Regions from separate parts of the Lentilactobacillus hilgardii genome, predicted to be linked through region 2. Evidence: riboswitches for the same ligand, from Rfam matches in the RefSeq annotation. Region 2 holds a riboswitch; the other holds the start of a gene.
What was found. A riboswitch is a leader RNA that binds a small molecule or an ion and turns the genes downstream of it on or off. The one in region 2 is predicted to bind thiamine pyrophosphate.
Positions count from the first base shown of each region.

Region 1 (8,133 bases), 730 kb from region 2:
GTATTCAACTCAGAAAAATGGGGCTGATTCTATGCCAGGGATTAAATGGGCAAAAGGCCAGAATCAAACTATTGGTTGGTCTTAGTGCACACAAATCCGGTGATGATCTACGAGCCTTCGTCAGCAATGCCATATCATAGATTGCACGAATATAAGCGCTTATAATTATGATAACGAATAATCTACGGATGTGAAAGAAGGTGTCTCTTTTGAAAACAATATATGAACAGTTGCGGTCAGCTCAAATTGATGAGCGGTTAATAAACGCCTTCCAAAAGAATAGCGATATCGTATATACGGGTGTCATCCAGTATTTGGGTGCTCAGGATTTTGTTATGCTGACCTATAACGATTATGGCATTCAAGATGGGGAAGTTTATTTAAAAATTAGTTCGGTTAAATCGATTGAAACAGACAGTTATGATCTTGCGAGCATGAAAGATCGAATTTCATTTGATGAAATGAATGACTTATCGAGCAATCCTTCATTTGATATGCCAATAAAAATGAGTGATTCTTTATTTGATCGGATTGTGAAAACGCTTTATGAAGAACAGCGGGTCTCATTGATTATTACGGTTGAAGATGGCAAACTTAAATATAGTGAAGGATTGGTCAAGGATGTTCGTGCGGATGGCCTGACGTTTTTAAACTTGAACAAATTTGACTTCTCCAAGCAGCGAATGATGGACTTCTTATTTGACGATATTCACGGTATTGAATTTGGTGGAACCGAATTACAATTGGTCCAAGAAACATTGGCAATGATTAAGCCTGAGAATCATATTGATGATGTAAGTGTACGCGACACGGATAAATTTAGAGAAACTATTGGAAAATTACGTGGTACAAATAAGGCTATCATTATTGATACTAATGATGAACGAAAATACTTTTATGTTGGTCAAGTGATTGCCGGCAATGCAAACGAGTTGGTGATGATGGTGGTTGACATGAACGGTCGTTTTGGCGGTTATGTTTGGATTCGATATGACGATATTAAAGAACTATTATTGGATTCGGACTACCTTCGTCTGATTCATCGATTTGTTAAATTGAATAAAGATGCCAAGCACTTTGTTTTGCCTGTTCTGAATGCCGAACGTGCCTTTGATGATACGGATAATATTTTAACGCATATTCTTTACCAGTCGATTAAGTTCAGAAAGATTATTCGGTTTGAGTTAGCCGATAAAGAGAATTTTGCGGCCTTTCCGACCAATTTAAATCTGACGACTGGTTTATTAACAGTGGAACTACTGGATGTTGATGAACAGACTGAATCAACAACAAAGCAGATTGGTATTGAGTCAATTCGAGAAATGGCATTTGATTATTTCAAAGCGTTCTTGTTAGAAAATCAAGTTGATTGAGGGGAATAACATTCATGGCAAAGAAGAAGTTTAAAATGCCAAAATGGATTCGCGATACATTGGAAGCCGTTAAATGTCGAAACCGTAATCAAACCAAGCAACAATCGAGGTAATCGAGATGCCAACCAGAAAGTTTGCTTTTTGTCCTTATTGTGGGACTAAATTAACGGAAAATCAGGTAACGTGCCCAAATTGTCATCGAAAATTGCCGATTGAAGAAGCCGCTAAAAAATCGCGACCTTCATTGAACCAACTGATTAGCAATCCCTATAAGGAAGGCATGGATCGTTACCACGAAAAAACGTCGGGAACTTCAAAGAAAAAGAAACGGTCATTTTGGAAGAAATTATTATAAGTGTGCGGAACAAAGCGGTTAGCACCCGGAATGTAAGGCGTTCTTTTTGGAAATCCCGGTTTTGAATTTTTAAAAAGAATCCCTTACATGCAGAATGTTGCTTGACGGAGCAGTCCTAAACAAGTGTGTGGCGCAAAGCGATATAGACGATTCGGCACAGTAAAATTAAAGTTATTATGATAAATCAAGATGAGTCACTTTAGCGTTTTAGTAACGTGCGCATAAGTGTCTTTTTTGATTTCAATTGGCAATGGGCATTTTTTGATGATTTCAGCATGCTTATGTAAACACAAACCAACAGGTTGCTTTATAATAATCTATGGCATGTACTGACTAAACTATAGTTGATTTAGGAGGCTTTTAAGTTATGAAGTATGCTGTAACAGGTTCAACCGGTCATTTTGGCAAGTACGCCATTTCGTATTTGCAAAAGTTAATTAAGCCGGAAGATTCAATCATTGCTCTGGCTCGAAGTATTGAAAAGGCAAAGTCTATATATAAAGACGGTGTTGAGGTTCGTCCGGGTACCTATGAAGATCCGGATCAGTTGATCGACTCATTGAAGGGTGTGGATAAACTACTGTTTATTTCATCGCAACCCGGTGCAGTGATGTCACGAATCGATCAACACAATAATGTGGTTCAGGCTGCTAAAGCGGCCGGTGTTAAGTTCATTGCATACACCAGCTTTCCACATGCAGACACGACAGAAGCACCCTTGGCAGCAGACCATAAGGCCACGGAGGCTTTGATTAAAAAGTCGGGTATTGCACATTCATTTCTTCGCAATAATTGGTATCTGGAAGATGAGATGAATTTTGTGGAAGAAGCTAGTAATGGTGAGCCATTTGTTTATTCCGCAGGGGATGGCAAGGTTGGTTGGGCCCCCGAAGCATTATATGCCGAAGCTGCAGCCACTATTTTAACGACTGAACAGCCAAAAGAAGTTTATGAATTGGCAGGTCCAATGCATACGTATGCCGAGTTGGCTGATGTGCTTCGAAAAGTGACCGGCAAACAATTTGAGATTGCCAGCGTTTCTGATGATGAATTTATGGCCAATTTAAGAAAGTATGTACCAGATCAGGTAGATGCGATTATGACGATGATTCAAAAATTAATTCGAAATCATGCTTTGGAAGAAGACACAACGGATTTGGCTGACGTATTACAAAAGCCCGTTCCAACTTTGGAGGAACAGGTACAAGCGTTATTTAAAGCGCCGGAAAAATAACCAGCCATTAAAAGCCAAAAGAGAGGCCCTTTGCAAAATGACATTGCAAAAGGTCTCTTCTTTTAGTTAACATCGCGATGTTGGGAAATAGGATTTCAAATAGTTCCTGCACGTTTAACGCACAAAGTCTTCAATGAGCTTCTTTTCCTCTGGTGTCGGTTGAGATTCCATCGACTTAATATCGTGGAGGCGTTCTACGGTAATCCGTAAATTGAATGCTAATTGCGTGTCTGGCATGTCGTTCTTCTTTTGGTAATTGATAATTTCTTCTGCTAAGGTGCTAAATTGTTCTGCCATTCTAAATTCCTCCATTGTAAGACTCGAGCTACTATATTCCTATTATAGCAATAATATGTGAAACGAACACATAATTAGCGATGTTTCAAGCCATACTCCAATAAGGCCACCAGAATAAACGCAATAATCAGGGCAATCCAAATGTTATTGTTTTGAATATAAAAATAATAAAAGATGCCAATTCCGATAATACCTTGAACAATGTAACGTTCCAGTCGGTTGGGGATCGATAGAAAAGCCAACCCGATTCCCAAAATAAAGCTGCCGACCAATACTTCCTGAGCACTATCAATCGTTCCGAATTGAGTAAACACCCCATAAAGATCAACAATGGCTCCAACAATTAAAGCAAAAATGCCAAACGCAAATGCGAATTGATTTGCCCGCATAAAAAACGCCCTCTTTCACTTCTCTCTATTACATTAATTATAATGCAAAAGTAGGAATTGCGAAATCTGGGGCGTTTTGATTATGTCAGAAAATTTTAATTTCTATTAAAAACTAATATCGAATAAAGAATAACATGACTTGAACGGCAATAATCAAGAAGGCAAACATTGCCCAGTCCAAGACTGTAATGCGGATAACCCTGTAATGGGTCCGTGGCTCGTCTTCCACAAAGCCGTGGGAAGTCATTGCTTCAGCTAAGTTCTGTGACCATTGGATGGATGACAGAATTGCCTTAAAGTAGAGCTTGGGAGACCAAACGTGAAAAACCTCTCCACGCATTAAGGCAGATGTTTTGATGATTTGTACTTCTTCCCTGATTTTGGGCATCAGGTTAAAGGCCGCCAGCACCCCGTAGGCAAACTTTGAGGGTAGGCGAAAGTCTTGTTCCAAAGTCAGTGCCAAGTCCGTGATACTGCTTGTTAACGTGAATGTTGCCCCTAAAAAGACGTAGGCGTAGATTCGTGTAAAAAGAACCCATGCAAAGTGGATCCCATCGGAACCATACAACCATTGTGAAACAAATAGGCCCAAAGCCGGAAAAAGCGGCCAGAATATAAGAAGAAACAATGTCTTAAAGTTCATCCGTTTAACCATGACATATACAAAACTAATCGCAATTAAGATAATGTTGACAATTAAACTTTGGGTAAACGAAATTTCCAAGGCTATTAAGACAACTAAGAGTAATTTCATTCCAGGATTCATTAGATAACCTCCTGGTAAGTCAGATTTTGATTTTCAAAATGGGCATGATAATCAATTAAGTCTTCCAGTCCGGATAATTGATGGGAAATGATGATTTGAGTTTGACCATACTTTGTTTTGGCCAGTTCTAAGAAATCGGTCATTAATCGCAGTGATTTGTAATCCAATCCTTTAAATGGCTCATCCAACAATAGGACGGGTGGGTTCATAATCAGCATTTCGACAATCTGAAGTTTCTTTTTTTGTCCCTCACTTAAAGAATAGACAACTTGTTCATCGCGACCCTGCATGCCCAATTGTGTCAGCATTTGTTCAACCTGTTCATGAGTGTAGTCTTGGTTAAACCGGTTTGAGAACGAAAGATCCAGTTCTTCTTTAACCGTGACGTTTAGAAATTGGTTTTCGGCATCTTGAAACAATAGCGTGACGTTCTTAGCATAGTTTAACGGCTTGATCTTTTTAATGTTCTTTCCGTCGTAAGAAATCATTCCGGCATACGGTAATAACTTGGTTAGTGCGTTAAATAATGTTGATTTTCCAATACCATTGGCACCGGTAATTAAAGTCGTTTTTTGGCGATAGAAATTAAAATGATCAAGCTGTAGGAGCAAAGAATCGTGCGGTGCCAATTTGAAATGACGTAATTCGATAACTGAATTCTTATCATCTTTCGGTGGTAACGCAAGCTGCTTATCAATTGTTTGGGTGGATTCAAAGTTATCAAAGAAATGTTGTGATTCCGCTTGATTTAATAAATCAATGTGATGGGTCTGGGGATCCAAATAATAAAATTCATCAATGACTCCCTGGTAATTTCCCAAATCATGGTCTGCAAGAATAATTGTTTTGCCGTGTTTTTCCTGTAATTCCTTTAGTTTGTGGATTAAATCAATTCTGGAATCAGGGTCGATACTGGCAAAAGGTTCATCCAATACAATAACCGGTGCATCCATGGCGACAATACAGGAAAGTGCAACCCGTTGCTTCTCGCCCCCGGAAAGGGTGTTGATGATCCGATCCCTTAATTTTTCAATCCCACAAAAAGTGAGGGCATGATCGATTATTTTATCCATTTGATCAGGTTGGGTTTGAATATTCTCAAGAACAAAGGTAAGCTCGTGGATGACGGTATCCATCGCAAATTGTTGATTGGGATTTTGAAACATCATTGCGACGTGGTTGCTGACATGGTTTCGGGGAATTTCCTTAATATTTGTATCACCGAATTTGATGGTTCCCGTCGCATCGTTGCCGATAAATCTTGGGTACAGCCCCGCAATAAAGTACAGGAGCGTTGACTTCCCACTACCGGATGGTCCGGAAAGCAGGGAAAAGTGATTGTGCTTGAATGTTAAATTAAGATCATTTAGTACCTTGGTCTCACTTTTGGGGTACTGATAGGTAAAGTCGCTAATCGATACGTCAGTCATGTCTAAAACCTCTGTTTATAGATTAAATGCATTACTACGATCCAACAGCTTAACGATCATTTTGGTGACAATGCCACCGAAAATAAAGGTTGAGATGTAACGAGTGATGAATAGTCCGATCAGAAGCGGTAATGCAAATTTATCGTATCCGTTTTTAATCATGTCCCAGGCGAAAGTTACAACAACGGTTGTAAAGATTGAAGCATTTAGTGAAACCCAGTCGTAACGTTTGTAGCCGGTGAAGGTAAAACCAAGTTCGGAACCAATTCCCTGAACCAGTCCGGAAATAAAGGCACCGGCGCCCCATTGACCGCCAAGGAAGACTTCAACGGCAGCACCAAGAAATTCACCAAGAAAGGCCGAACCAGCCGTTCGGATGATGAATCCGGTAAGCGGACCGGCCATGCACCAAAGCCCCATCAAAATATCATTGGCAAATGGCGCAGCACCAATTGGCGTGAGGGCGACCGTTAATGCAGTATAGAGAAAGCCGATTCCCCAAAAAATAATGCCACAAAAAATAGCAATCAAGGCGATCAAAATAATGTTGCGTAACGTCCATTTACTTTGATGCTGATTGTTGCTTGCTTGACTCTTGTTTTCCATAAAAAGACCTCCAAATAGTATAGTGTGCGATTCAAAGCGGTTAACACCCGGAATATAAGGCGTCGATTTGGGAAATCCCGATTTTGGATTTTTCAAATTGATCCCTTATATGGAGTGGTGTTGCTTTGAAGAGCAGTCCTAAAAAGTGTGCGATTCAAAGCGGTTAACACCCGGAATATAAGGCGTCGATTTGGGAAATCCCGATTTTGGATTTTTGAAATCAATCCCTTACATGCAGAACGTTGCTTTGAAGAGCAAGATAGTCCCTACACTGGAGTTGCGGATAAGGCGAGAAAATAACATGAATAAGATAAAAATTGCAAATAAAACTGAAAAATCCTGTCGCAAGCGATTTTAGTCAATAAAAAGAGGCTCGGACAAGATGTCCCAGCCTCGAAATTCATCAATACGCTTAATCCATTTCGTGCACAACGGAATATGCTCCCTTCGCTGGTATTATCCAGATCAGGTTCGATGGGTTTCTCTCAGCCTAAAGGCACCCCAGATAAGTTGTATCATCAAGGAACAGTATACTAAATATAAAATTGTTTTACAAACGGAGTGAAACATTTAAAATTAAGGGTGTAGCTTTTATTGGATACACAATTAAGTAAATGATTTGGATAAATATATAATATATTCGTAATTTAAAAATAACGATAGTCAGGAGAATTGCCGTGATTAAAGTAATTGCAAGTGATATGGACGGAACCTTTTTAAATGAAAGGGGGACATTCGATGAAAACAGGTTTCAAGGTGAATTGGATCGATTAGCCCAAAAACAGATGCATTTTGTTTCAGCCAGCAGCAATCATTATCAACATTTATTAAAAACCTTTGAACACGTGTCAGGGCCAATTTCTTACGTTTGTAATAACGGCGCGTTGGTTGTTGACGAACGCGGTGTCATTGTTTCGGAAGATATTATTGACCATTTGGTACTCCGAAAGGCACTGGATTGGATGTTAAAAACGCCAAGTTTCTTCGGGGCCGAGATCATCCTGGTTGGCCGAAACGGAACGTATTGCAATCTGCCAAGCCAATCCAAACGTTTTAAAGCGTCCAAGTATTTTTACGAAAATATGCAATCTGCCAAAGATCTGCGATTGGTTTTTGATTCAATTTATAAGATTGATATCACATGGGAGACGGGTGGCGTACTTGAACGACAAAATGAGTTTAATCATCAATTTAGCGGCCGACTGAGCGCAACGTCTTCGGGGATGAACGGATTGGATGTCATGAACGCCGGTGTGACCAAGCTGACCGGTATTCAACCACTGCTTGATGACTGGCGGCTATCATTTGATGACGTTGCTGCTTTTGGCGATAACGGTAATGATTTTGAGATGGTCAACGCCGCAAGGGAGGGCTATGCGATGAAAAACGCTGCCCAGGATTTACTGGTTAAAGTTGAACACGTGACTCATTTAACCAACGATGAACAAGGCGTTCAAGAACAAATTGATCATTATTTAAATGAGGAATAGGTTTTGATTGGTATGTTGCGCCAACTCGTCACTCAGAGAATAACTGAAGACCTGTTTTGAATCGTGATATCTAAAATAATAGGTTTGATCTGTTGAATCAAGAATCGAAATATAGTGGGTATAATTGAAGTTGGGGTGTTGATGCATGGATGGCTTGTATGGAATTGCAACGGTCGCCAAATCATTAAACAGT
Region 1 covers NZ_CP047121.1:2,539,708-2,547,840, reverse strand. The annotation lists gene GQR93_RS12115 (asparaginase) at 1-140, shown strand, start outside; gene GQR93_RS12110 (hypothetical protein) at 201-1,373, shown strand; gene GQR93_RS12105 (zinc-ribbon domain-containing protein) at 1,492-1,728, shown strand; gene GQR93_RS12100 (SDR family oxidoreductase) at 2,096-2,962, shown strand; gene GQR93_RS12095 (LBP_cg2779 family protein) at 3,077-3,274, opposite strand; gene GQR93_RS12090 (hypothetical protein) at 3,334-3,648, opposite strand; gene GQR93_RS12085 (energy-coupling factor transporter transmembrane component T family protein) at 3,761-4,414, opposite strand; gene GQR93_RS12080 (ABC transporter ATP-binding protein) at 4,414-5,844, opposite strand; gene GQR93_RS12075 (ECF transporter S component) at 5,860-6,450, opposite strand; TPP riboswitch at 6,876-6,964, opposite strand; gene GQR93_RS12070 (HAD-IIB family hydrolase) at 7,128-7,940, shown strand; gene GQR93_RS12065 (linear amide C-N hydrolase) at 7,926-8,133, opposite strand, start outside.
Region 1: linked by a shared signal. The riboswitch ahead of GQR93_RS12075 (ECF transporter S component) and the one ahead of thiW (energy coupling factor transporter S component ThiW) in region 2 are both predicted to bind thiamine pyrophosphate.

Region 2 (8,133 bases):
TGGTTTTCAAAACGAGAGTGCCTATGAAATGCAGCTTTATGTCGAAAAAGCTGCAATGACACCAGCTCAAGCCATTGATGCCGCGACTATTAATTGTGCAAAGGCAATGCATATTGATCAGGAATATGGGCAGATTGCTGCTGGAAACTATGCAGACTTTCTTGTCATGAATGAAAATCCGATAGATGATATCAGTGTGGTTGGCCATGATAAAGACGTTTATCAAAATGGAAAGAGAGTTCATGCTCAAGAAGTGGTTAATGAGCTAAAAGCCACCCAGAAAATTAAAAAAATATCCGCAGCAATTTAGCGACAAGTCGCGATTAAAAAGAGATGAGAGAATTATTAGGGTTGACGGAACTTCCCTAATGTGGTTTAATAATGACAATCTAATGAGAGGAATTGATATTAATGACAAAGCATATATCTCATGTAAATACTTTTTATTTTGGCTATGCCTACTTTATGTAGTGTCCGCAGCGATGCGGACGCAATTCACGCGTTCGCGTCTGAGTGGTGCAGAGTCAATGCTTTGTTGTTGACCGCTAGACGCAAAAGTCTGGCTGGGTCAACTACCAATTCTTTACGAGTTTAGTAAACCGGCTGGATATCATTCTAGCCGGTTTTTTTCTTGAAAAAAATACGAGGTGGGATAAATGTTGACGAAAACAGATCCAGCGTGGAACAGTTCAAAGGAATTGACCGAGGCCAGAAAACAGATCAATCAACTTGATGAATCAATTGTGGCGTTATTGGCGAAACGGTTTGAAACAGCTGCCAGGATTGGCAGTATCAAAGAGAAGCAAGGGCTACCGGTTTTTGATCCGACTCGTGAAGAAGCCGTACTTGAAAGGGTCACATCATTTGATCCTAATAGAGATACCAGACAATATCTCTGGAACATTTATCGATCGATTATGGAAAATACCAGGCAATTTGAACACGATTCAAAAGAAAAGCCTAAAAAATAGGGGGAAAATACATTGCTTAACTACTTAACCGCAGGAGAATCTCACGGGCCACAATTAACAGGAATAATTGAAGGCGTTCCTTCCGGCCTACGTTTGGATATTGATGAAATTAATGAACAGTTAAAGAAACGTCAAGGCGGATATGGGCGAGGCAATCGCCAAAAAATCGAGCATGATCAGGTCACGGTTGTTGGCGGCGTTCGGCACGGGATCACCTTGGGATCGCCAATTGCCCTGGTCGTTAATAACCGTGACCACGCTCATTGGAATGAGATCATGAATCCAACAAGTCCAGAAACATCGGAAAATACATTACGAAAAGTGGAACGACCACGCCCCGGTCACGCGGATTTAGTCGGTGGGATGAAATATCGTCACCATGATCTAAGAAATGTGCTTGAACGTTCGTCAGCTCGTGAAACGGCCATTCGAGTAGCTGTAGGATCTGTTTGCAAACAACTATTAAAGCAAGCCGGTATTCAGATTACCGGTTATGTTGAACAAATTGGGCCGATTTCCACGGATGATAAACCGGAATTAAATGTTTCTAAAATTGAATCAGAGATTAATCATAATGATTTGCGAATTATCGATCAGTCCAAAGTAGAGCAGATTCATGAATTGATTGATAAGACCAGAAAAGACGGTGATACGCTTGGCGGCATCATTCGAGTAGTCGCTACAAATGTTCCGGCCGGACTTGGCAGCTATATTAGTTGGGATACCAAACTAGACGGTAAATTGGCTGCTGCGGTTATGGGAGTTAACGCGATGAAGGGCGTTGAAATTGGTGATGGTTTTAAAGCAGCTACCAGTTATGGCAGTCAGGTAATGGATGAGATTGACTGGAGTAAAGAAGATGGGTTTTCCAGGGAAACGGATCATCTTGGCGGCTTTGAGGGTGGTATGACTAACGGGATGCCTATTATTGTAAAAGCAGCTATGAAGCCGATTCCAACCCTGTATAAACCACTACAGAGTGTCGATATTAATACCAAAGAAATTAAAAAAGCCAATGTTGAACGTTCGGATACAACGGCAATTGTTCCAGCATCAATTGTGATTGAAAGTGTTGTTGCAATTGAGCTGGCAAAGGCATTGACGGACAAATTTGATGGTGATAATGTTCAGCGAATGCAGGAACAAATTGCTGCGTACAGAAATGAATTAAAAAATTTCTAGGAGGGAAGCTAATGAAAGAGCTATCAGATAAACTCAAAACCGGGCTGCATGGTGAATTGTCGGTTCCCGGCGATAAGAGTATTTCTCATCGGGGAATTATGTTTGGCGCTGTCAGTGAAGGCCGGACGACCTTACACCATTTCTTAACTGCCGAGGATTGCTTATCTACTTTAAAAGCTTTCCAACAGCTTGGTGTATCAATTAAACGCGATGGTGAAACGGTTGTAATTGAGGGTGTCGGCCTTCATGGATTAAAACAATCGGGTAAACCTTTAGATATGGGGAATTCCGGTACAACAACCCGGTTAATTATGGGATTATTGGCTGGACAAAATTTTGATTCGACTTTATTTGGGGATGATTCATTATCAAAGCGCCCTATGAAGCGGGTAAGCGAACCGCTAGCCGAAATGGGTGCTGACATTTGTGTGACGGATGGGCATTTGCCGGCAAGAATTCATGGGCAGAAGTTGCATGCAATTGATTATCAGTTGAAGGTTGCCAGTGCTCAGGTGAAGAGTGCGTTGATTCTGGCGGCTATCCAGGCTGATCAACCTTCTACGTTGATTGAAAAATTACCTACTCGAAATCATACGGAAAAAATGTTAAATGCGTTTGGCGCCAATATTCAAACAATGGCCGATAACGTCACTATTAAGGTCAATCCACAACCGAAACTAACAGGAATCGATTTAACGGTTCCCGGAGATATGTCTTCGGCAGCTTTCTTCCTGGTTGCAGCTACTTTAGTTCCTAATTCAAAATTGACATTGAAGAATGTTGGGGTTAATGAAACGCGAACCGGTTTGCTGTCAATCTTAAAACGAATGGGTGGCAAGGTGATCGAACGCCATCGTAATGATTCCGGTGAACCAACTGCAGACTTGGTTGTTTCCAGCGCTGAATTAAAACCAATTGAAATTGGTGCGGAAGAAATTCCGGCCGTTATTGATGAATTACCGTTGGTCGCTTTGTTGGCTGCAAAAGCAAATGGCATCAGTAAGATTACCGGTGCCGGCGAACTACGTGTTAAAGAAACAGATCGGATTGCGGCTGTTGTTCAGGAGTTTTCTAAGCTGGGAATTGCCATCCGTGAATTACCAGACGGCTTTGTGATTGACGGTGCCAAGCCTTGGCGCGTTGAAAAGACCAAATTGGATAGTCACGGAGATCATCGAATCGGGATGACACTTGCCATCGCATCATTATTGTTGGATGAGCAGCTTCAGCTTAATGGTGCAGAGAGTGTTAATATTTCATATCCTGAGTTTTTTGATGATTTGGCAAGCGTTACAAATATTGAAAGTTATTCATAAATTGAGGTGGAAAAGTCATGACAACAGTGCTGATTAGTGGATTGGGGTTAATTGGCAGCTCAATTGCAAGGGTGATTAAACAAGAAAATTCGGAAATTGAAATCATCGGTAGTGATCCTGATGATGAATCCGCCCAGTTTTTACTTGATCATCACTTGATTGATGACCGACAAGTGTTTACAAATGCGGTTCCTTTAGCAGACTTTATCATTTTAGCCGGACCGGTTTCCGTAATTATTAGACAGATCAATGAATTGATAACCTTACCGCTGAAACCGGATGTATTTGTAACGGATGTTGGTAGTACCAAAGAAGCAATTATGGATGCCGCCAAACCTTTAATAAGTGAAGGTGTTAATTTTGTCGGGGGGCATCCAATGGCTGGATCGGACAAATCGGGAAGTCGATCCGGAAGGCTGGATTTGTTTGATCAAGCAGTTTATTTTGTCGTTGGTGGGACAACAGCCAATCCCAAATTGGTGCAGTTTCAGAATCTTTTAAGTGCTGCTCATCTTCGTTGGCAAGTGATTTCCGCGTCGTTACATGATCAGCTGGTCAGTGAGATAAGCCACGTTCCCCATGTCATCGCGGTGACACTGGTTAACACGATTGCCGACGACCTTAGTCGTAATCCGGATGCACTTAAAGCTGCGGCAGGGGGCTTTCGAGATACCACTCGAATTGCTGCTTCAGATCCAACTATGTGGACAGCCATTATGATGAGCAATGCGGAATTGATCAATCACGAGCTATCCAAATTTCAACAACATCTGTCTCAGTTTCAAACAGCACTTGAAGCACGTGACGAAGAAGAGATTAAAAATATTTTTAAGAACGCACAATCTGTCAGAAAATCATTAGATGAAAGGAAATGACAATTAATGAAAGCAATTTTAGTTGGATTTATGGGAAGTGGTAAAACCACCGTTGGTCGATTGCTCGCAAACCAAATTCAGGTACCTTATCATGACTTGGACGATGTGATCGTTCATAATGCCGGCAAGTCGATTCAGCAAATATTTGACGATCAGGGCGAGGATACATTTAGAATGTTGGAGCACGATGCCTTGATGAACTCGCTTGGAGATGAGGGAATATTGGGAACAGGTGGCGGGACACCTATTCAACCCGCTAATTTTGAACTGTTGCTTCAGACGACTGTCCCCGTTGTATTATTGGATGTTCTTCCCGAAACGATTTGGGCCCGTCTAAGGGGTGATAGTGGTCGTCCACTAGCTAAAAAGTTAGGGTTGGCTGGTTTGATTGATTTAAAGCATGAACGGGATGACAAATATAATCAGGTGAGTGACATCCGTATTGCGACGGATAGCTTAACGCCTGAACAAGTCGTTGAGAAAATTATGCAGGAACTTTCAGTATTGAAATAGTAAGTTATTAACGAGAGAGTGGTGTCATTATGATTGACGGTCATACAAAACTTTATGGATTATTGGCGCACCCGGCTGCTCATAGTTTGTCGCCCTTAATACATAACACAAGCTTTAAAGTTACAGGAATTAATGGTGTTTATTTGGCTTTTGACGTCATGCCTAATGAGCTGCAAACATCTGTTGATGCAATTAGGACAATGGCAATTGGTGGTGTGAACCTATCAATGCCCTTAAAAACAACTGTGATTCCGTTACTTGATGAGATTACATCAAGGGCCGAACGGCTAAATGCGGTCAATACGGTTATTAATCGGGATGGTAAGCTGGTCGGCGATACAACAGATGGACAAGGCTTTATTGATGCGCTGAAGTATCAGAATGTTAGTGTTGAGGATAAAACGCTGACTGTTTTGGGTGCAGGTGGTGCAGGCAGATCGATTATTGCCGCTGCTGTTGAAGCCGGTGCTGCCAAAATCAATGTGTTTAAAAGACAAAATCAGACTTTTAAGTCACGAAAAGAACAACTGGAAAGCTGGTCCAGCGTGATTTCAGTAATCCCTTACGAGGATGATGACGCAATGCAGGAGTCAGTTGCGTCAAGTCAGATTGTCAGTAATTCAACGAATATTGGCATGAGTCAAGATAATCATTTACCGATTAGCCAAGCGGTGTTGGCCAGATTAACACCGCATCATGTTGTAACGGATGCCATTTATTTTCCGCTTGAAACGCCCTTTGTAAAGGCTGCGAAAGATAGAGGATGCCAAACATTTAATGGCATTGGTATGTTGGTACACCAGGCAGCAGGATCCTTCTTTGAATGGACTGGGCAAAAAATGCCGGTTAACGACGTTATTAGTGCCGTAAATCAAGAAATTGTTAAAAGAGAGCACGATTAAGTGTTTACTAAAAAATAATTAACAACTATTCTCCCCGCCACTAACTATTTGGTGGTATATTTAATCTATTCACTAGGTAAATAGAATTGATGACATTAGGGGAGCCCACCGGCTGAGACGTGATTAATATGCGAACCCTTTGAACCTGATCTGGTTAAATCCAGCGTAGGAAAACTGTCGGCTTGGGACCCTCCTTCTGTTGTCGTTATGCTCGAAACGGACGGAGGATTTTTATTATGAATCGATCGGCTACATATAAAATGATTTTAACAGCATTATTATCTGCCTTAGGAGTTGTTGGCGGTAGTATGTTTGAATTCACGATCGGGGTTGCTAAAGTTGCGCCGATGCAGCATCTTATTAATTTGATTTCCGGTGTGCTTGTTGGACCATGGTGGGCCATTACACAAGCTTTTATCACCTCATTGATTAGAAACATTTTGGGAACAGGTACGGTACTCGCATTTCCTGGCAGTATGATCGGCGCTTTTTGTGTTGGCTGGCTCTTTCAGAAAACCAGGAATCTGTTTGTGGCCGCCTGTGGCGAATTAGTTGGAACCGGCATTATTGGTGCTATTGTTGCCTATCCGGTTGCAAAATGGCTTATGGGCGCAAATGGCGCGCTTTGGTTGTTTGTTCCGAGCTTTTTCCTAAGTGCTCTGGTAGGTGTTATGATAGGCTATGTGATCTTGCTAAGCATGTGGAAACAAATTATTTCTCCACAATTAAAGAAGCTCGATAAAAAGTAGTTAGGCTTTGAAGATGGCAGGGATTAAAGCGATCATTATGAGATAGAAAAACGTACTCGTCGAAATTTAATCGGCGAGTACGTTTTTGGGCTTCGGATTTATTTTTAATGCTCAGCAACTTCGTCTGGATGTTTCTTTTCAAAACGATATTCAAAGTAGAAGTAGCCTGTAATTAATAAGTAGCAGATAGCTGGTACGATGAATGATAATTGCATTGAACCGCTGAAATCGGAAACCAATCCTTGAATGGCAGGGATGATTGCGCCACCAATTAAGGACATTACAATGATTGCCCCAGCCGTTTCAGTATATTTCTTTTCTGTTACGGCATCGAGTGTATGAGTGTAAATGGTTGGCCATTCTGGACCAAAGAAGAAACTGGTCATAATGGCAGCATAGACAGCAGTCATATTTGGAACGGTAAATGTAATGATTAATGATAGTGTTCCGAGAAGGGAGTAAGTGGTTAAAACGCCTGTGATCGAAAACTTGCTCATGAATATGTTTGCGATTAGTTTTCCAACAAACCAGGCGATATAACTATAAATCATAAATGTTGAAGCGGCACTATCGGAGATTTTATCATTTAGATTCAATGCCAAACGGATCGTGAATGACCACACTGTCGTTTGAAGTCCTGCGTAAATAAATTGAGTTAGAACGCCCTTCTTGAAGCGAGCATTCCCCCAAAGGTATTTGATCGTTTCTGCCAGGCTCGGTTTTTCTTCCTGGGCTTCCATACCTTCTTCAGCTGGTTCTGCAGTGGCTTTTGCGCGTGGCATGGGTGATAATGCAAAGATAATAAGCATAATGATCAAAACAGCTAAAATGTATTTATAAGGGCGAAGAGTTAGCTGCAGCATTTGTTCACCGTAGGCAATTCTTGCCGCACCATGCATAGTGCTCATTTTTTCAGAAAGATTGCCAACGCTGCCGAAAATGAGGTACTTGCCGAGAAGAATTCCGGCAATATCTCCCAATGGAACCAAAGTTTGTGAGAAGTTCAAGCGCATTGTAGCGTATTTTTTCGGTCCAAGCATTGAACTGTAAGTATCACAGGAAGTTTCCAAAAAACTCAAACCAATTGCGATTGCAAAAATCGCAACCAAGAACATGGAGTATGTAGCGACTCTTGATGCAGGGAAGAAGAGGGCACACCCAAGAATGTAAAAAATAAGGCCGGTCATAATGGCAAACTTGTAACTTTGTTTCTTAATGATTAATGATGCTGGAATCGCAATTAGGAAATAGCCTCCATAAAATGCGCTTTGTACGAATGCGGTTGCGGCATCGTTTAACATAAAAACAGTTTTGAATTGCGTGATTAAGATGTCATTTAGACTGGCTGCCGCACCCCAAAGCGGAAAGATCATTGAAACCAGTAGGAATTGAAAAATGGGTGTTTTACTGAGATAACCGTCTGATAGTTGAGTCCAACTATGGGTCTTTTTAGCTGACGTAAGTTCCATGTTAATTAAATCCTCCTAATAAATTGCTTAATAAAACGTTTTACTTTCAAAAGTTAGAATGTAACGCCCGATTCCAGAATAATATTCGAAAAGGGAGTCATTTCACCTGTACGGACAAAAGCGTGGGTTCTTGCCAAGTCTTTTTTTAATTGAGTA
Region 2 covers NZ_CP047121.1:200,978-209,110, forward strand. The annotation lists gene GQR93_RS00920 (metal-dependent hydrolase family protein) at 1-310, shown strand, start outside; gene GQR93_RS00925 (chorismate mutase) at 657-971, shown strand; gene aroC (chorismate synthase) at 984-2,153, shown strand; gene aroA (3-phosphoshikimate 1-carboxyvinyltransferase) at 2,165-3,469, shown strand; gene GQR93_RS00940 (prephenate dehydrogenase) at 3,487-4,344, shown strand; gene GQR93_RS00945 (shikimate kinase) at 4,351-4,857, shown strand; gene aroE (shikimate dehydrogenase) at 4,887-5,759, shown strand; TPP riboswitch at 5,847-5,949, shown strand; gene thiW (energy coupling factor transporter S component ThiW) at 5,996-6,508, shown strand; gene fucP (L-fucose:H+ symporter permease) at 6,613-7,977, opposite strand; gene rbsD (D-ribose pyranase) at 8,031-8,133, opposite strand, start outside.